One region of the Sphingobacterium paramultivorum genome, then DNA from elsewhere that is predicted to be linked to it. Evidence: riboswitches for the same ligand, from Rfam matches in the RefSeq annotation. Region 1 holds a riboswitch; each other region holds the start of a gene.
The links. Region 1 has a riboswitch for S-adenosylmethionine ahead of HS960_RS26240 (5-oxoprolinase). Riboswitches for the same ligand answer to the same signal wherever they lie in the genome.
Positions count from the first base shown of each region.

Region 2: linked by a shared signal. The riboswitch ahead of HS960_RS04225 (O-acetylhomoserine aminocarboxypropyltransferase/cysteine synthase family protein) and the one ahead of HS960_RS26240 (5-oxoprolinase) in region 1 are both predicted to bind S-adenosylmethionine.
Region 3: linked by a shared signal. The riboswitch ahead of HS960_RS00670 (5-oxoprolinase) and the one ahead of HS960_RS26240 (5-oxoprolinase) in region 1 are both predicted to bind S-adenosylmethionine.
Region 4: linked by a shared signal. The riboswitch ahead of HS960_RS22400 (methylenetetrahydrofolate reductase) and the one ahead of HS960_RS26240 (5-oxoprolinase) in region 1 are both predicted to bind S-adenosylmethionine.

Region 1 covers NZ_CP058555.1:6,322,386-6,327,380, reverse strand. The annotation lists gene HS960_RS26255 (HlyD family secretion protein) at 1-8, opposite strand, end outside; gene HS960_RS26250 (TolC family protein) at 8-1,285, opposite strand; gene HS960_RS26245 (DUF3050 domain-containing protein) at 1,550-2,320, opposite strand; SAM-I-IV-variant riboswitch at 2,531-2,624, shown strand; gene HS960_RS26240 (5-oxoprolinase) at 2,691-2,954, shown strand; gene HS960_RS26235 (RagB/SusD family nutrient uptake outer membrane protein) at 3,052-4,569, opposite strand; gene HS960_RS26230 (SusC/RagA family TonB-linked outer membrane protein) at 4,575-4,995, opposite strand, start outside.
Region 2 covers NZ_CP058555.1:1,035,951-1,040,945, reverse strand. The annotation lists gene HS960_RS04230 (FUSC family protein) at 171-2,198, shown strand; SAM riboswitch class I at 2,381-2,493, shown strand; gene HS960_RS04225 (O-acetylhomoserine aminocarboxypropyltransferase/cysteine synthase family protein) at 2,749-4,059, shown strand; gene HS960_RS04220 (homoserine O-acetyltransferase family protein) at 4,092-4,995, shown strand, end outside.
Region 3 covers NZ_CP058555.1:160,967-165,961, reverse strand. The annotation lists gene HS960_RS00680 (family 2A encapsulin nanocompartment cargo protein cysteine desulfurase) at 1-1,057, opposite strand, end outside; gene HS960_RS00675 (family 2A encapsulin nanocompartment shell protein) at 1,081-2,004, opposite strand; gene HS960_RS00670 (5-oxoprolinase) at 2,193-2,456, opposite strand; SAM-I-IV-variant riboswitch at 2,491-2,584, opposite strand; gene HS960_RS00665 (YeiH family protein) at 2,811-4,067, opposite strand; gene HS960_RS00660 (Rossmann-fold NAD(P)-binding domain-containing protein) at 4,116-4,505, opposite strand; gene HS960_RS00655 (NAD-dependent epimerase/dehydratase family protein) at 4,575-4,995, opposite strand, start outside.
Region 4 covers NZ_CP058555.1:5,372,177-5,377,171, forward strand. The annotation lists gene HS960_RS22395 (hypothetical protein) at 100-951, shown strand; SAM riboswitch class I at 1,170-1,272, shown strand; gene HS960_RS22400 (methylenetetrahydrofolate reductase) at 1,343-2,299, shown strand; gene HS960_RS22405 (glycosyltransferase family 117 protein) at 2,547-4,995, shown strand, end outside.

The DNA.
Region 1 (4,995 bases):
GGTTTCATTAGATAGTACCCTTCAAAAATTCGATAAAATAATAATGTTTTTGTATCGCAATATGTGCGGTTTCAAGATCAAAAAGTGTTTTTAGGTATTGCATATCTGCATCTAAGAGATCTGTAATCAAAGCCGATGATTTAAAATACCTGTTTTTTATAATTCGTGCATTTTCCTGCGCCAACGCCTTATTGTTTTGACAGACCTCCTGCTGCTTAATAGCCAATTGATAATCCAACAGGGCCTGTAACAGCTGATTTTCCAGAATCTCCTCTTCATGATGGTGTTTTACCTCTTGTCGATCCAATGCGATCTGTGCTCCGCGCACCACGTTTTTATTGAGATAGATAGCCGAGATCGGTATGTTTAATTTGAGTCCTGTGATACTCAGATTATACCAGCTGGGATTATAGGGATACAAGAAGACCTGTGGATTGGCAAAGGTGAATGTACTGGTCAACCCCAACTCAGGAAGATAATTTGATCGTGCCTGTTTGACCGACAACTTCTTCAAAACCACTTCCTGTTCGGATTTTAGGAGGGAAAAAGCATGGCTTCGCGCTTCGGCAACAAGCGCTTCATAGCTGGGGCTTTCCACTTTAAAAGGCTCGGTCAAGGGGATAATCTCTGCTGTAATACCGCCAATTAGCTGCAGCTTCTGATTTGCAGCCTGAATATCATGACCGATCTGCACGAGCAACAGTTCCCGCTTCGAAAGCTCCAACGAAATACGCAAGACGTCACTGTGTAATACCACGCCCGCCTTATACAGATGTTCAATCTCTTTGAGCTGTACCCGTTGATCAGCAATATCCTGCTCGATTAAAGATCGGTTACTATACGACAGTTCCAAATCCAAAAAAAGATTGCAAACCTCCAATTTCGTCTGCGCTGCGGCATTCTTCCAATCGATTCTGGCCAGCTCATTTTCCAATTTTTTGGACTCAATTTTCATTAGGTCCCGATGCCCATTGTAGAGGTTCAGATAAAAATCCAGGCCGCTATCGTACAAGTAATGAATGATATCATGCTGGGAAGGTTTATTTAAAAGCCCCTGGTCATACACAGGCATATTACTCGCATAACTAGCAGAAGCTCTGGCGGAAATTTTGGGTAGCAACTCCATGCGTTGCTGCTGTACTGCCACCTCAGTTTCTTTGAGCTGCAAATAGGACTGCTCGATGTATTTACTGTTCTGTAGCGCTTTGTCGATCATGTCTTTCAGGGACATGCGCAAAGAATCGAGGGCGAAGGTGTCCGAAATAGCGAATACTAACAATCCCATGGTTAGTATTCCTTTTGCCCAATAGGGAGGAAAAAAGTTCACGTGTGCTATGTAATTTTTTTGCGTAGCAAACTTAGACACTTATTGGAACTTGGATTTCTTCACAAACGCCAATATGTTATGGAAAAAAGACATTTTTTCATCAATTCAAACAAAAAGACCAATATCTGCCAAGAAGCCCTTGCAATATCCTTTTTTACAGCACATAAAAAAGGCCTTTCAAATCATGATTTGAAAGGCCTTTCTCGACGGTATAATAATAGATTATCCGTATAAGGAATCTTCTATTGCATTCCACAACTGTATTCTTTTTTGTAGCGCAATTTTACTGATCTCTTTCATTTCTGTCCATTTAACCTCATCGTCCTTCCCGAGATCTGTGATCATCTGCATCGCCAAAGGCCCGTGCTCATCGCCATCAAGGTCAATATGACGTTGAAAATAATAGATAAAGCTATCCAGATTGGCTGTAGGGAAATTTGTTTTAATTTCTTCCAAAATAGAGGTAAACATTCCCGGGATAAGATCTTCGCGTCCAAATGTAAATGCAGCAGCAATTTTATGCACCTCGCCCTCAGCAATCACTTCGAATGTAAAATTCAAAAAGTCTTTGATCCGCTTGTCCAATGTGGTCGTTGCAATGACATCGAATATGTTACTCGATTTTTTGGCGTGAGCAATAAATTTGTTGACCAGATGAAGGTCGGCACCCATGGCATCCATGGCGTCCAGATACATCTCAAAATGGCTCAAACGGCGGCCATCAATATATTCATCCGACTCCTCAGCCAATACAATTTCGTTGATTAGATAGCGTGTTGATGGATTCTCACTCGCAAACCAAGGTAAAGTCGTACAGGTCAATTTAATCTGTAAAGCTTTTAGTAAAGACATAAAATCCCATACAGCGTACACATGCCCTTCTGTAAAAGAACGTAGATTCTTGATCGTTTTGATCTTACGATACAAAGGGTGTTGCAATAATACCTCGCGTTCGGCAGCAATGTATTCGTTAATTTCCGCAATTCTATTCATGGCGCAAAAGTATTGTCTTATCTCTATTTTTAAAAGTATTTTCGATGAGATTACAGTAACATGATAAATTTTTCGCCCAGCTATCCGCTTCATAACCAAATCACAGCCAACAACGCGCCTCGCTTTTGACCTCCCTATTCCTGTTGCTAACGTTCATTTACCCTTAAAAACAAAAATATTTTTTATTATAAAAAATAATCTACTATATTTGTAGAGTATTCAGAATTGCATGATGCAATACCAACCGAGTGCAGGCACCGCGGTGGTAAATTAATACGGGTTTCGACCAAAATAAACGTCGCAGAACGATTATTTTCCCAACAAGATCTGGATACAGTTTATGGTTTAATCCTTTAAATTTTTAAATTGTATGGCTACTACAACAAATCTTTACCAACACTTACTGGAAAAATTCAGTTATTACTCAACAGATGAACTGATACAGCTCAACAATGACACCATCTTAGGACAAGGCTGGGGTTCAGCCAAGGCAACCTTTAGAACAGCTTTGATCAGTACGTTCTCCAAAAGAGGACTGGATCTTTCCAACATCATTTCCAAGGAAGACGGTTTTACCTCGGTGAAGCATGTCCCTGTACGCTTGGAACAGAATGTCCTGATTCCTTTACAATAATCGTTATCGGTAAAAAAAGCGCGCATCGAAAGGACTTCGTGCGCGCTGCTGTGGTTGGTTTAGGAAATTGCCGATTTAAAAGAAGGCGATAATCTTATTATTTATAGTTTGGATTCTGAATTAACACACCTGCGCTTTTCTCAATTTCTGTTTGTGGTAATGGCCAGCGGTAAAATTTGTCTTCAAAATGATAGGGCACTTTACTGTCTTTGACCGCATTGAGTACTTCGCCTGCGATATGCCAACGAATCAGGTCGTAATGCCGTAGTCCTTCGAAAGCAAGTTCAACCCTTCTTTCGTGGCGGATACGGTCGCGCATTTTTTCCTTGGTATAACCGGCAGGAAACCCGGGCATCTGAACGCGGCTCCTCAGGGTATTCATGGCATCGTAAACCGATGGATCTGGTCCGGCAATTTCATTTTGTGCTTCGGCATACATCAATAACACCTCCCCAAACCGCAGTACAACCGCATCCTGTTGGCTCAATGTTGAAAAGCCAAAAGGTAAGTTGGCCGGATCCAAAAATTTCAACACCCCATAACCTGTAGGCCGCGGATTGGACGGTGTATGGATCTTACCGCCGCCAAAGTCGGGATGATCCACGAAAATTGTTTTGCTCAAGCGCGGATCCCTATCTTTGAAGGGATTAGCTCGGTCAGTCAAGGGTGATTCACCATAAGGCAGACCATCTTTGCATTCATAGGTATCCACCAGGTTTTGTAAAGGTGAAGCAGCAATCCAATCGCCTAAATACATGTCCCAGGGGGCTGTATTATTCGGTGCCAAAAAATTGACCGAAAAGATAATCTCGGTATTGTTCTTCTGTGTTGCATCGCGAAAGACATTTTCAAAAGCTGTACTCAGAGTATACTCTTTCATGACATCGGTGCATAAGTCTTTTACCTCTTTCAAAATTGCTAAATCGGGCACCCCTTTGTCGCCATAAGCCGCAAACAGTAAAACCCGTGCTTTCAAGGCTTTTGCTGAACTTGCGGTCGCATGCCCCCCATTATTGAAATAAGGTTTAGCCGCTAAGTTGGCGATCCCAAAATCCAGATCGGCCCGAATCTGTTTTAGAATATTCTCTGCAGTTTCCTTTGGCTGACGCTGATTCTCCAGACTGAGGGAAGTAAGCACAAGCGGCACCTCACCATAAATACTGTACAATTGGAAGTAAACAAAAGCACGGATAAAGCGGGCTTCGGCTTCCATGTTCTTCTTCTCCCCATCGTTCATATCGGAGCCGTTATAGCCCTGAAGCTTCTCGATCAGGCGATTGGCACGTCCTATTCCCACATAAGCATCGTTATAAATTCCGGTTTCATACCCCCCTGTGGTCGGATTTAAATTCCCACCTACGATTTCATTGACGCTACCTGAGTTGAACTGATTGTAGCCATTGTCGGTCAGACAGTCCCGGAAAGGCATCCCATAGGAGAAAGCCTCACTCTGCAATGACGCGTATACACCGGCCAATGCATTATCAAAATCCGATTTTTTGCTAAAATAGTTGTCCGAAGCGATCTGATCCAAAGGATTAAGGTCCAAGGCACTGTTACAGGAACCCAAAAATAGTCCGGATAGCATCAACGCTGTTATAAATTTCTTTTTCATAGCACTTAAAAGTTAACTTGTACACCAAATGAATAAATCTTGTTTTGTGGATACTGTACCAGATCACCATTTCCATAGCGTTCAGGGTCCAAGCCCTTAAATTTGGTCGCAGTAAGGAGGTTATCACCCGAAAAATAAACCCTTAGGCGGTCAATTTTATATTTTTTCAACAGCCCTTCAGGTAAAGTGTATCCGAACACAAGATTTTTCAACCTGAAGTATGAAGCATCCTGTATAAAATAGCTGGAAGCACGGCTGAATTTCTCCGGAGCACTCCAACCCCAATAAATACGGGGCATCGTTGTCGAAGGGTTTTCAGGTGTCCAACGGTCTAACCAGTCTTTTGTCGGCGGACTGCCTTGCACAAATGGGGTTACACCCCAGCCCGAAACATAGGATTTGACGCCATATACCCCTTGTAATAGA
Region 2 (4,995 bases), 1.1 Mb from region 1:
TAAAATCATCCCAGCTAATCTTGAATCTCCAAAAAGCACAGCGCAAGAAAAGCACATCGAATCAAAATAAAAATTCAAAAAATCAACAAAAATCAAAACAAATAAATTGTATACAAAAAATATTAAGCATAATATTTGTATTTTTACATAGAAAATTAGTAAACTGATTAATGAGCACTGTATCATTGAAGAAAAGATTCTACCGTATTTATATCCTTATGATACGATTTATGCATGGCGAGCATTCTGGAGACGCATTACGTAATGTTTCCATCAGCATCTTGCCAAGTTTGGCGATCTACTTATTGGGAGCGCAAGCGAGCACGGCTATTGGAATCGGTGTCGGATCGTTGTTAACAACACTCACAGATCCTCCTGGAAACAGAAAAGATAAACTTTCTTCTGCTCTCGTATGTATTCCCACCTTCTTTGTTGCATCATTGTTTACAGCGATTGTATTTCCGTATCATTGGCCCTTGGTTATACTGCTAGCAGCGGCCGGTTTTATATGTACGTTATACGGTATTTTTGGGGCTCGCTATGCTGCAATTGGAAACATGACATTGATTCTCATGAGTTTTGTGATCGGAATGGCCCCGCAACACCCTTTTGCGGTTAGTTTACAGATTACAACAGGTTCCATTATATACTACTTTTTTAGCCTTTTACAAGCCTATATACAACCTTATCGCTCGCTAAAACATGCGATGGCCAATGGTTTTCATGGATTGTCCCAATTTCTATTGATACGATCACAGTCTTACGATCCCAATATTCCTTTGAATATAACGTACAGTCGCGTAGGCAAAATTCATGGCCTGATCAGCGAACAACAGGAACAAATCAGGTCTCTTCTTTTTCGAGAAAAAAAAATCATAAGTCAACAGTGGCATAAAAGCAATTATTGGCTCAGTCAGGTTTATGGGTTAATTGACCTTCATGAGTTAATTATTGCACTTGATCACGACTATGATGCGATTCGCAAAAATCTTGCAGACACGGGCAGCCTCCCTTTAATTCGTCACACAATCAAATTATTAGCTTTAGAAATTGATAGCTTTTCACAACCTAACAAGAGGTTTCGGTATGCGCATCAATTATATCACAATAACTTTAAAATTAATGCCCTCTTACAGGATTTAAAAGAAATTCAAGAACAGCAGACCGGTCAAGCAAAAAGTATATTATGTTCGATCATAAGCAACATCGAAGCAATTATTGAAGTACTCAGCCGAATTCAGGTAGCTTTTTATCAAAATCAGGAAATTCAGGATAAGATTGACAGCAGTGAGTACCAGCAATTTATCAATCGACCTTTGCGCAATCTTGCTGATCTAAAAAGTAAACTCCATCTGAATAACCCGCTTTTTCGATTTGCAGTTCGGATGGCTCTTCTTTTTGGAACAGGCGCATTGATCGGTATTTTATTTTTGGATTTTAAATATACCTATTGGATCTTACTGACGATCGCTATTGTTGCCAGACCAGCATTTTCAATGACAAAAAAGCGTAATATAGAGCGTATTGTAGGCACATTCTCGGGTATAATAGTTGGTATATTCTGCTTAATTTCTATTCATTTTCTCCCAGCTCTCCTTACCATAGCTGCATTAGGTCTTTTCGGATTCTTTTTGTTCAACCGATCTAATTATATGGTCAGTGTCATCTTTATTACCTTGGGAATTGTGATTGCGCTCAATTTGTTTGAAGGCAATATCAATCTCATTTTAGGCAGCCGAATACTTTTCACACTCATTGGAGCATTCTTGGCTATAGCAGGTTATTTCTTGATCCCCGTACGCCAGAGCACAGGCATGGTTCAGCTGGCAAAAGAGGTATCCCTTTACAACGAGCATTATTTCCAAACCATCAATAACCGTCTGTCGGAAGAGAAACAAAGTTCTTTTGATATACGACTGGCTCGCAAAAAAGCGCAGACTGCCATGGCGCTATTTTCAGACGCTATCAATCAAATGAAAAAAGAACCCGAGCATAAATGGATGGATTGGTCACATATCCACCATTTTCAAGCACTCTCTTATCAGGTCAACTCCCATTTGGTGGGTCTTTCACTATCGTTAAGCAAAAAGACGAATCGCCACCTAGCGTATGATATCCATAGTAGAATTGATGCACTTAAACCTCTTTTAACAGATTTAAATCAAATTGCGGAACGGATCAACTTAAAGAAATCATAATACCCGATTGACAGTTATTTATCCGGTTTCATCCGACGATATGCGATCCCGATCGGTATGTTATTTAAAATTCCTTTAACTAAAAAATAGCTTTTCTTTTGCTTTAATAAAAAAAGAGTTTATATTTGTGTCGTCTTCGAAAGAAGATTTCTAATCAACACCTCCCTTAATCAGTAGGTCTTGATTTATAAAGAAGTGGCGAGAGACTGGCTCAATGACCCACTGGCAACCTTCAATTTGTTTGAAAAGGTGCCAATTCCTGTCCAAAACAATATCGTTTTGGAGCATATAAATGACATAAGACAATGATTATTAAACTACTGAAGTCCATTAAAAATTCAGGTTCAACACAAGTGAACCACACGATAAGCGAAAGTGTAAGTCATCGTACAACTGTATTGATGCGAATGCGTATGCATATGCACTTCCATGCTTGTTAAAAATCATTTCCTTTTTCTTGGATAAAGATTTAACAGACCCTTCAACGAGGTGTGTATGCTTCTCTTTTTACTTAGCAATTTCTTTTTGAACCCTTAAAATCTGATATATTATGTCTTCAAACAAAAATTTAAAATTCGAAACTCTTCAGGTTCACGCTGGCCAAGTCGCTGATCCTACTACGGGATCTAGAGCAGTTCCTATATATCAAACAACATCTTTTGTATTTGAAAATGCCGAACACGGCGCAAACTTATTTGCATTAAAGCAGTTCGGCAATATCTATACACGGATTATGAACCCTACTACGGATGTTTTCGAACAACGTATTGCGGCACTGGAAGGTGGAGTCGCTGCTGTTGCTGTTGCATCTGGCCAGGCGGCACAGTTTATTGCATTAAATAATATCTTGGAAAGTGGTGACAATTTTGTTGCCGGATCCAACTTATACGGCGGTACATTTAACCAGTTTAAAGTTTCTTTTAAACGCCTGGGCATCGAAGCTCGTTTTGCAACGGACGCCGAGGCAGATAAAATTGAAGCCCTCATTGATGATAAAACAAAGGCCATCTATGTTGAAACAATTGGAAACCCAAGTTTCAATATTCCAGACTTTGAGAAAATTGCTGCCGTAGCAAAAAAATATGACTTACCATTAATCGTCGATAATACTTTTGGAGCTGGAGGTTATTTATTTAAACCTTTGGAGTATGGTGCGAATGTTGTTGTTGAATCGGCTACTAAATGGATCGGTGGACATGGTACAAGCATTGGCGGTGTCATCGTCGACGGCGGAAACTACAATTGGGGCAACGGAAAATACCCTCAATTTTCCGAACCATCTGAAGGTTATCATGGCTTAGTTTTTTCCGAAGTTTTCGGTGAAGGCGGACCGTTTGGAAATATTCAATTTGCCATTCGGGCACGTGTGGAAGGGCTTCGAGATTTCGGGCCAGCACTCTCCCCTTTCAATTCATTCTTATTATTACAAGGGCTTGAAACCCTGTCTTTACGGGTGCAACGCCATGTAGACAACACTTTAGAGGTAGCTAAATGGCTTGAGGCGCATCCACAGGTAGAAAAAGTAAACTATCCGGGCTTAAAAAGTTCTCCGAGCTTCGCTAACGCACAAAAATACCTTAAAAATGGCTATGGTGCAGTGCTTTCTTTCCAGCTCAAAGGTGACGCAGCACAAAAGGCCAATAGCTTTATCGACAGCTTAGAATTGATCAGTCACTTGGCCAACGTCGGTGATACGAAGTCATTGATTATCCATCCAGCAGCGACTACTCACCAACAATTGAGTGATGAAGATCAAGCCAATGCTGGAGTGTTCAAAGGTTTATTACGTCTTTCTGTAGGAATAGAACATATTGATGACATCAAAGCTGATTTACAACAAGCTTTTGATAAAATTAAATAATCAGATTTTTTCGGCTTAAACTTAAACGTAAAATGAGTAAGCATATTTATCTGCACCCGGAGCCTTTTGTATTTGAAAATGGAAGAGAGCTTACTGATTTACAAATCAGTTATGAAACATTTGGCAAACCCAATGCAGATCGCAGTAATGTGATCTGGGTTTGCCATGCACTAACGGCTAATGCAGATGTACTGGATTGGTGGTCCGGTCTTTTTGGAACAGGTGAATTGTTTGATTCAAACGATTATTATATTATCTGCGCCAATGTCATAGGATCAGCATATAATAGCAGTAATCCGCTATCTGTAAACCCAGCTACTGGACAGCCCTACTACCTATCTTTTCCTGAATTTACAGTAAGGGATTTGGTCAACGCACATCAATTTCTTGCAGACTACCTGGATATCAAACAAATAGAGATCCTTATTGGGGGCTCATTAGGCGGTCAACAAGCATTGGAATGGGCCGTATCGCACAGTATAGCCATCAACCATCTAATCGTCGTTGGAACAAATGCCGTCCATTCACCATGGGGTATTGCATTCAATGAAAGTCAACGTCTTGCCATCACAACTGATCGAACCTTTTACGCCAATCATCCCGATGGCGGAGCTAAGGGTTTAAAAGTTGCACGCGCTATGGCACTGTTGTCTTACCGCAACTATACAACGTATGCCAACACACAAAAGGAGGATGATAACGAAAAACTCGATCATTATAAAGCATCCTCCTATCAAAACTATCAGGGTGAAAAATTGGTGAAACGCTATAATGCGTACAGCTATTACTTCCTAACCAAAGCAATGGACAGCCATAATCTAGGTCGGGGAAGACGATCTATCGAATCCGCTTTAGCGAGCATCGACTGTCCAACTTTAGTATTGAGCGTCAATACAGATTTGTTGTTTCCTCCACAAGAGCAACAATTCATCGCTC
Region 3 (4,995 bases), 270 kb from region 1:
CCGAATCAATAATGGCTTTTGCCGGTGTTATTGTACCCAGTGCATTACTGACATGAGTAAAAGAGACTAATTTCGTCCGAGAACTGAGCAGTTTGCTATACTCATCAAAAAGCAAATTTCCCTGCTCATCAACAGGGATTACCCGGATCTTAAAACCTTTCTTTTGACTCAATTGCTGCCAGGGAACTATATTGGCATGATGTTCCAGATAGCTAATTATAATCTCATCATCTGGGCCTAAATGCTGGTCTCCCCAACTATTGGCAACAAGGTTGATAGATTCGGTCGTGCCACGCGTAAATATAATTTCATTGGGTGAACTTGCATTTAGAAAGTTTTTAATGACATTTCGCGATTCTTCGTACGCATCTGTAGCACGTGCAGCAAGTTCATGTGCAGCACGGTGTATATTGGAATTTTCAGTCTTATAAAAGCGCGATATCCTATCGATAACCACTTGTGGTTTTTGAGTCGTCGCGGCATTGTCCAGCCAAACAAGTGGCCTTCCACCCACAGTTTCTTGCAGAATAGGAAAGTCGCGACGAATTGACTGAACGTCAAAACGGGGTTTCAACGTATCGAAAGGCAAGGAAGACGTATTTTCAAAGGCAGCCCCCGACTTTATGAAATAGAATGAATTGGCACTATCGGCCAGTGGTATCTGGGCAGTATGTTTAAAACCACTTAATTGCTGCAATGCTCCTCTTAGTGTGTCAAGTGGCTTTTCATGCGTTTCTGCAAAGGGTAATTTATTGACCTGTGGTTCTATATCAACACCCGTAGCAGGAGGAAGAACTGGGTTGTAAATACCTGGCTGCCTGCCATTCCCAGCTACAGGGATAGTAGCATTTCCCCTATGAAAACTTGGATCATGAAAACCGATCGCTGGATCTTCTAACCGGAATTCTCTCAGTTCAGGATTAGAGCCCGGTTTTTCAGCATGGATTTCATGTCGGGGAAGATCCCGAGATACGAGGTTTTCCGTTGGAACTGCCTTAAAATACTTATTTGCTTCTTCCGTTAGAAATCTTTCGAAATCAATATCTAAATGAGACATAGTAAAATTTTTTAAGGAATGATTTATTTATAATTGTAGCTGTGGTATTGTGTGATGTCAACATCGTCCAATACAGCCACAGCATCGTCTACGAGAATGACCAGTGAACAATATAAAGATATCAGGTAAGAGGCAATGGCTTTATCATTGATTCCAGTAAACTTGATGGATAGGCCCGGCGTTTGTTCACCCGGTAAGTTAGGCTGATAAAGACCGATTACTCCCTGACGTGCTTCTCCTGTGCGGATTAACAGAATTTTGGTCTTCCCATTTACAATAGGCACTTTATCACTGGGAATCAATGGGATGCCGCGCCAGGTTAAAAACTGTGAACCGAAAAGTGACACCGTGGGTGGTGGGACACCACGACGTGTACATTCGCGCCCAAAGGCCGCAATGGTGAGGGGATGAAGCAGAAAAAATCCAGGCTGCTTCCATACCTTTGTGATCAATTCGTCCAGGTCATCGGGTGTAGGAGCTCCAGATCTGGTCTTAATAATCTGTTTGGACGCGACATTGCTCAAGATTCCGTAATCAGTATTGTTGATGAGCTCACTCTCCTGCCTTTCTTTAATTTTCTCAATTGCCAAACGTAACTGTTCACTGATCTGATTATAGGGCTTGCTGTAGAGATCAGAAACCCGCGTATGTACGTCTATCAGTGTATTGACCGCGTTTAAATTATACTCCCGTGGACTTTCGTCATAATCAACAAATGTATGTGGTAAAACACTCTCATCACGTCTGGAACAGTCTACCTGGATACTGTCTTCGCCGACAACTTTGTTTAATCGAAACACGCCCGATTCCACAGGTGTCCATTGCAATAAGTGTACTAGCCATCGGGGTGAGATACTTTCAAGTTGTGGAACGGTTCTGGTGGCAATTGCCAGGTGTCGTGCAGCGACATCGCCCAAGGCGGTCTGTTGTGTTGGTTTTTCACTCATATTGTAAAAGTTTAATGAAATTTGGAATAGATTAAGAACACCTGAAAAAGAGTGTAAATTCGATAGTAGACTCTTTTTTAAAAGAAGGATAGAAAGTCTATCTTAATTTTAGAGCAGACTTTTCAGTCTGCCCCTCATTATTTAGTTTAATAAATCAATTAGAAAGGTCGTAATAAGTACTTTAATTCTTAAGCAATCGGCACAAGCCTATTGTCCTCCAATCTCACCGCAACTTGTTTTACCGATGTAAAACCGTCTTCTCTCGAAACAATACTTGATAGATCAAGACCCTTTTTGGAAAGGGTGCTTAACAGAGCGGCCCGAAATATGGCTTTGGATGATCCCCACCCCCGGCCCGACACCGTATCATTATTAAATTGGATTAATTCGTTAATCGAATAATGAATAAGCGTTTCAGATAAGTGTTCATAAAGACTTTTTGTTGTTGCCATACAATTTAAAAATTTAAAGGGTTAAACTATAAATTGTATTCAGTTTTTTTGGCCGAAACCCATATTATTTAACCACCGTGGTAATTCTACTCGGTTGGTATCGCGCGATGCAATTCTGAATACTCTATAAAGTTAGTAGATTTTATTTAAATATCCATATCTTTTTGAAAATAAAAGTTTTATTTACTTCCCCCGAGTCAATTATTCGTTCTATCCCTCCTATTCTGTTAACCGTTGTATGCATCAAGGGTTATTATTTATGTGCGGAAATATTTTTGAGATAAAAATCAATAGACCACAAGAAATACCCGAGAAACATGAATGCAACAACATGGAAAAAAGTAGCACTAAAATTTACCTAAATAACAGTATGGCGATTACCAATGTGAGCATGATATTGAAAGTCTGTGCGATCAGAAATGCATACAATGGCTTCTTATTATTATGTACAAACAGTTCTTTAAAATTCGTTTCCAGACCTATCGATGTAAAAGCCAGTGCAAACCACAAGCCTTGTATACTTTTTAATTCTGCTTTAACACTATTGATTTGCTCAGCGTTAATTACAAAAGAAAATAGCAAAGATGCAAAGACAAAACCCAGGACAAATTTCGGAAAACGCTCCCAAATAATTTTTAATGTAGGTTTCTCCGCATTTTCTGCACTTTTGGAATGCGAATATGTCCAATAAACACTGATAGCAAAGGCGGCAATGCCAAGTAAGACATTTTGAGAAAATTTTACTATAGTACTAATTTTTAACGCTTCCTCACCTACCAGCGAACCGGAAGCAACGACTGCTCCAGTGGTATCGATACTCCCTCCCAGCCAGGCTCCGGTAACTTCTTGCGATAAGCCCATCCATGCTGCAAAGTAAGGCATTAAAATCATCATGGGGATCGCAGTAATCAAAACAAGAGAAACAACATAAGATAGCTTTTTAGGATCTCCTTTAATGGCTCCAGATGTAGCAATAGCCGCCGATACACCACAAATTGAAACAGCCGACGAAAGCATCAACGCCATTTCCTGATCCACTTTCAATTTCCTACAAAGCCAAAATGCAAAATACCACACTGACAATACAACGACCAAAGCCTGAATAAGCCCTAAAGTTCCAGCTTTTAATATCTCGCCAAATATAACCGTTGTTCCTAATAGCACTAAGCCAATTTTCACATATAATTCTGTAGAAAGTGCTTCTTTGAACCAGGAGGGCAGCTTGAACAAGTTGCTGATCAGCAAACCAATACCCAAGCTAAAAATAACAGCTTCCAGATTATACTCCTTTACCGTACTATTGCCAGCTAAAACCAATGCGAGTATCGTTAATACAAAGATGAAAGGAAAAACGACTAAAAGTGACTTTAACGGTTTTCTTAATAGTACGGCCCCAACAAGAGCAGTAACAAAGACCAACAAAAATTGGACGCCGATCGCCAAAAGATTCTCAGGAGACAGGACTTTTGCAGAAAGATCTGCCGCCGAATTCCACGAAAAACTTGGGCTAGGTACGATGATACCAAAGAGTGCTGAAAAAATTAGAGCTAATCCGAGGATGACGACTGTCCAGTCCTCGCTAATAATGGCTCTTGATTTGGAAGATGACATAATACTATATAGTTAAGTTTTTTTAAATTGACTGACAATTTATTCTTGTTATTTTATTAAATCGTTCAATGCGCATTCAATTTCCGCAAAGTCGAAATCAAATCCATCTTCCAGGGTGAACCTGGTTGTCCCGGGAACAGGTTGGAGAAGAATACTTGAATCTACAGCTTTCAAGAACGATCCGATACGGGCAATTGCCCTAGGTATAGGCAAGCCAAAAGATGCACCCGAACTCGCTCTGAGCGCTTTCATAAATGTAGCATTGGTAACGGGACGGGGGCTACATGCATGATAAATAAACCGTGGTTGTGTCTGCTCAATTATCCACATCACTAATCGTACAAGATCGCGCTCATGAATCCAACTCACACATTGGCGTCCGTTAGAAATTTTACCGCCCAATCCCCTTCTAGCCAGCGGATGTAATTCAGCTAGCATACCTTGCTGTTTTGACAACACAGGGCTGACACGAAGTATCACTTTAAGCGTCTCAGGCAGGGCATATGCTCAAAAAGCAGCTTCCCATCTTTTGGTGAGCTGAGCAAGATACCCCTCTCCAACCGCAGTACTTGTCTCATCCTGCAGTTCATTTAATCCAGAAAAAAGAGATATACCAGAAAAGTTTATCCAAAGCCTTGGGGGTTTATCACAAGCTGCTATTGCTTTTCCTATTGCATTCGTCGGTAAAAGCCGTGAATCGGTCAGAATTGCTCTATTTTTTCGCGTAAATCGACGTCGTATGCTTTCGCCGCTTAAGTTTATCACGGTATCTGCACTTTCCAGTACATGAACCCATGTACCCAAATGCTCTCCGTCCCAAAACAGATAACTTACCCCATCTTCTTTCTCAGGCTGTTTTCGGGACAAAATCAACACTTCCCACCCCGATTCCAAAAACTTTTTCTTTAGCACTGTTCCAAGATGACCG
Region 4 (4,995 bases), 950 kb from region 1:
ATCCCCGAGCTTATTCAAATAAATAGCAGTATACGAACTATTGCAGTAATTTCTTATCTTGGTCTGTATATTATTACTGGCCATAATTATTGATTGATTTTGAAACCGTTATTACTGCTGCTATTCGTATTCTCGTTGTCTTCTTGTGCTTTCTTTGGGAAGAAAAAGGACTTTCCTGAAGGCAATTACCAAATGATATTGGGCTATTCAAATGAAGAGTATCATAAAGTAAAAAGAGAATCACCCCAAAATGTCGAGGCAGATACCTATGGTAATGATCCTACGATATATCGGTCCTTTCTCTCTCTCCATGATAAAGACAAGTTTGTCATGGCGATCGATGATATCTTACTCTTCGGTAAGTATAGATTCAACGGCGATCGATTAGAATTGACCGATGAGAAAAAAGGTAGCCTCGCATTAGATATTATTAAGGTAAAAAGCGATTTTGTTCAGCTGAGAGGTGATTTTTCACAGTTTAGCTCAGCACGTATACCCACTAGCGAAAGACTTTATATCAACTTTGCGTTAGATAAAACCCCTATCCGGGAGACCCCCAGCAAATTTGATAGCCAAGTGAATCTATGGCGAAATGCCCCTGTAAAATCAGAAAGTGAAAAGGAGATAAAAGCTAGGGCATTGAATTTTGTAGATTATTCTATCGCTTATTTCCAACACATATCAAGTTCTGGTACACATCACGATTATCGAATGGATGGTGTTGAATCACCCATTATTTATGCTGAGAATGGCATTGTGCTCAAGGCATGGGCAGATGTTCCCGATTCTTGGAAGGAATTATTTTACAACGAAAAAAATGCATTAGTCGCCTATCAATATTTATTTGATGGTTTTAAATTTGGATCGAAAGAGGAGTACCATGTTACAGGACTCTTATTGATCACATTTTATCTCAAAAATCTACGGAATTCCCTGGCAGCGAATCTTTAGCCAATCCTGTTGTGGCATAGTCAATATCTTCGCTGTCGATGATCCTCGATCGTTAATTTTATCTGTTTTTTTAAGTCTTTTACTTTTGGTGGAGCGTAAATTCCTGTTGTTGACTGGGAATAAACCTGAAGCCGCATTTATTGCAGTCTTTTTGCCGCTATTTTTGCCTTTTCGAAAAAATATTTTTGTCTTTTGATTTTTTAAAACGATATTAGCAACGCTTATAGAGAAAGGCCGAGGGACTAGACCCGTTGAAGCCTTAGCAACCTGTATTGTTCAAGGTGCTAAATTCTACCCTACTCCATGTGGGAAAGATAAGTTACATGTAGATAAACGATTCCTCGACTTGTGCGTTTCGATGTAAGCCAACCAAACTAAAAACAGTTTTTTAATGAAGATTATCGATCATATCCAGAATGCCAAAGGAAAAACATTGTTTTCTTTTGAGCTATTGCCACCGGCAAAAGGGCAGGGCATCCAAAGTATTTTTAAAACCATGGATGAACTGATGGAGTTTAAACCTCCTTTTATCGACGTAACCTACCATCGGGAAGATTATATCTATAAAGAGCATGCGAGTGGATTACTGGAACGCGTTTCCTATCGTAAACGTCCTGGGACAGTGGCGATATGTGCTGCAATCATGAATAAATATAAAGTAGATGCGGTGCCCCATTTGATATGTGGTGGTTTTACAAAAGAGGAAACTGAAAATGCCCTGATCGATTTGAACTTCCTGGGGATAGATAACGTCTTGGTATTGCGGGGAGATGCACGTAAAGGCGATGCCGATTTCATACCGAGCGATGGTGGACATGCTTTTGCAACAGACCTATTGGAACAGGTAACTGATATGAATAAAGGAAAGTATTTGCATGAAGACATTATCACATCGGAAAAGACTGATTTTTGCATCGGAGTAGCGGGATATCCCGAAAAGCATTTTGAATCGCCAAATTTCAATACTGATTTTAAATATCTGAAACAAAAAGTCGATATGGGAGCAGAGTTTATTGTGACTCAGATGTTCTTTAATGTTGAAAAATACAAAGAGTTTGTAACAAAATGTAGAGACAATGGAATCCATGTGCCTATTATTCCAGGATTAAAACCATTGACAACGAAAAAGCAGTTGGTGACCTTACCAAGGATATTTCATTTAGATATTCCGGAGGAACTGAGCGATGCTGTTTCAGCATGTAAAACGAATGCCGACGTCAGACAAGTCGGTGAGGAGTGGTTGGTGCAACAATGTCAGGAGCTGATTAAATTTGGCGCTCCGGTATTACATTTCTATACGATGAGTAATCCTGGTCCAACAAAGAAAATTGTTGAAAAACTAGCCTAACTCATAAAAATAATACGAAAAGGGAGCCAATAAGCTTCCTTTTTTTATTGTAATATTAGTTGTGAAAGCCCGAAATAAGTCCATAATTTCGATAGTGTGGTTTAGGTCGGTCTCTATATTCAGGGTTGAGTAGCCTGTTTATAGTCAGATACTTGTGTTAAATAGTGTTAATTAACTTATTGGAGTCAGGATAACTTTTTAACTTAAAGTGCTAAAAAGGATTTTAACAATAGACCAAATTGACCTTATGAAGTACACTAGATTAAATTCTCTACTCGGCTTTGCTTGCGGACTAATTGCTACATGTGTATATATCGCCACCGTTGAAAAGACGGTAAGCTGGTGGGATTGTGGTGAATTTATTGCCTGTGCCTACAAGCTAGAAGTGGCACACCAACCGGGAGCACCATTATTTCTTCTTATTCAGAATATATTTTCCAACCTGGCTTTTGGTAATGCAGGTAAAATTGCCTATTGGATGAATATTGGATCCGCAATCTGCAGTGGGCTTACTGTTACATTTTTATTCTGGACGATAACAGCAATTGCCAAAAGGATACTCAACAGGCAAGAGAAAGTTCAATTATCGAATTATTTCCAAATTTTTGCTGCGGGTTTAGTTGGTGCAATGGCTTTCTGCTTCAGTGATTCATTCTGGTATTCGGCTGTTGAATCTGAGGTATATGCGATGTCTTCATTGTGTACAGCGATTGTTTTTTGGGCAATTTTAAAGTGGGAAGTGCGTGCAGATGAAGAAGGTAGCGATCGTTGGCTGGTTTTTATTGCTTTTGTTATGGGCCTTTCAATCGGAGTGCACCTATTAAATCTGTTGGCAATCCCGGCTATAGCGATGGTTGTCTATTTCAGAAGAGCAGGACAGGTTAATGCGAAAGGTACAGTAAAAGCTTTCCTGGTAGGAGTGCTGATCTTGGGGGCCGTTTTGTGGGGAATTATTCAATGGTTGGTCGGTCTAGCTGCTAAAGTGGATCTCTTATTTGTAAACTCGCTAGGTTTGGGCTTTGGCTCAGGCATCTTCTTCATGTGTCTGCTGTTGGGGGGCTTCCTCATTTATGGCCTATATTATTCTTATAAAAAGCAGCAATATACACTCCATACCGGACTACTGGTCTTTTGTTTTATTCTATTTGGGTATAGCTCCTATACCATGGTTTTGATCCGTGGAAAAGCGAATCCCTCGTTAAACAATAATGCGCCAGACAATGTGTTTTCTTTTTTGGGTTATCTGAGCCGGGAGCAATATATCCGGGAACCTTTACTCAAAGGACCCAATTATGATTCACAGGTCGTTGGTGTCGAGAGTAAAACCGGTTATCGCAAAGATGAATCAGGTTATATTCCTTTTAGTCAGGTCGATAAGTATACGTTTGATAAGGAAACTTTCTTTCCCCGCATATATAGTCAAGATGGAGCCCATCAAGCTTATTATAGGAGTTACCTCAATTTGAAGGAGGGGCAGCAGCCACAATTCTCTGATAATTTTAAGTTCTTTTTTAATTTTCAACTGGGCGATATGTATACCCGATATTTCTTGTGGAATTTTGTCGGTAGACAGAATGACAGGCAAGGGTATGGGACCTATAGTGACGGCAACTGGTTGTCGGGGATTAAACCATTGGATAATTGGCGTTTGGGGGGGCAAGATAAAATATCCCAATCACAGAAGCATGACCCGAGCCGGAATACCTATTTTTTCCTTCCACTGCTACTGGGAATAGCCGGAGCGATCTGGTTGTACCGGAACAATAAACCTTATACCTTGGTCTTGACCTTACTGTTTGTGTTTACGGGAATAGCGATCGTTGTTTATCTCAACCAAACTCCTATGCAACCTCGGGAACGAGATTATGCTTACGTAGGATCTTTTTATGCGTTTGCGATCTGGATCGGACTGGGAGCAATAGCATTTGTTCGGTTTCTCAACCGTTTTGTACAAACAAGGTATGCGTTAGCGACAGGTATTTCTTTCGCTTTATTGGGCGGTCCCATTATTTTGGCCCATCAAAATTGGGATGATCATAATCGTTCTGAAAAATCGCTGGCAAGGGACATGGCACGTAATTATTTAGAATCCTGTGCTCCAAATGCTATTCTATTTACCTATGGAGATCATGATACATTTCCTGTATGGTATTTGCAAGAAGTGGAAGGAGTACGTCCGGATGTTCGGGTTGTGGTATTAAGTTATCTGACTGGCGATTGGTATATGCAACAGGCCAAGCAGCCGACGTATCAAGCGGCAGGTCTTCCCGTGACGATCCCAGCTGAAAAGACGAAAAAAGGCGTTCGTGATTATATCCCTTTTGTGGATAGACAACTTGACAATGCGGTAGATATACAGCAACTATTACAGTTTGTCACATCGGATGATCCCGAGTATAAAGTTCAGTTGAATTCCGGTGATATGGAAAACTATTTCCCTTCCAAGAAGGTCCAATTGCGCATTGATAAAGAGGAGGTGGTTAAGAAAAAAGCGGTTCCAGCTTATTTTCAGGGCGCTATTGTTTCTGCAATGGAATGGGAAATTCCGAATGATCATCTGACCAGGGCGGATTTAACCTTGTTATCGGTGCTTGAAAATAACCATTGGGACAGACCAATATATTTTTCGAACATGCTGCCAAGTGACATTAAATTGGGCCTGGATAAATACCTGGTCAATGAAGGCTTTACTTCCC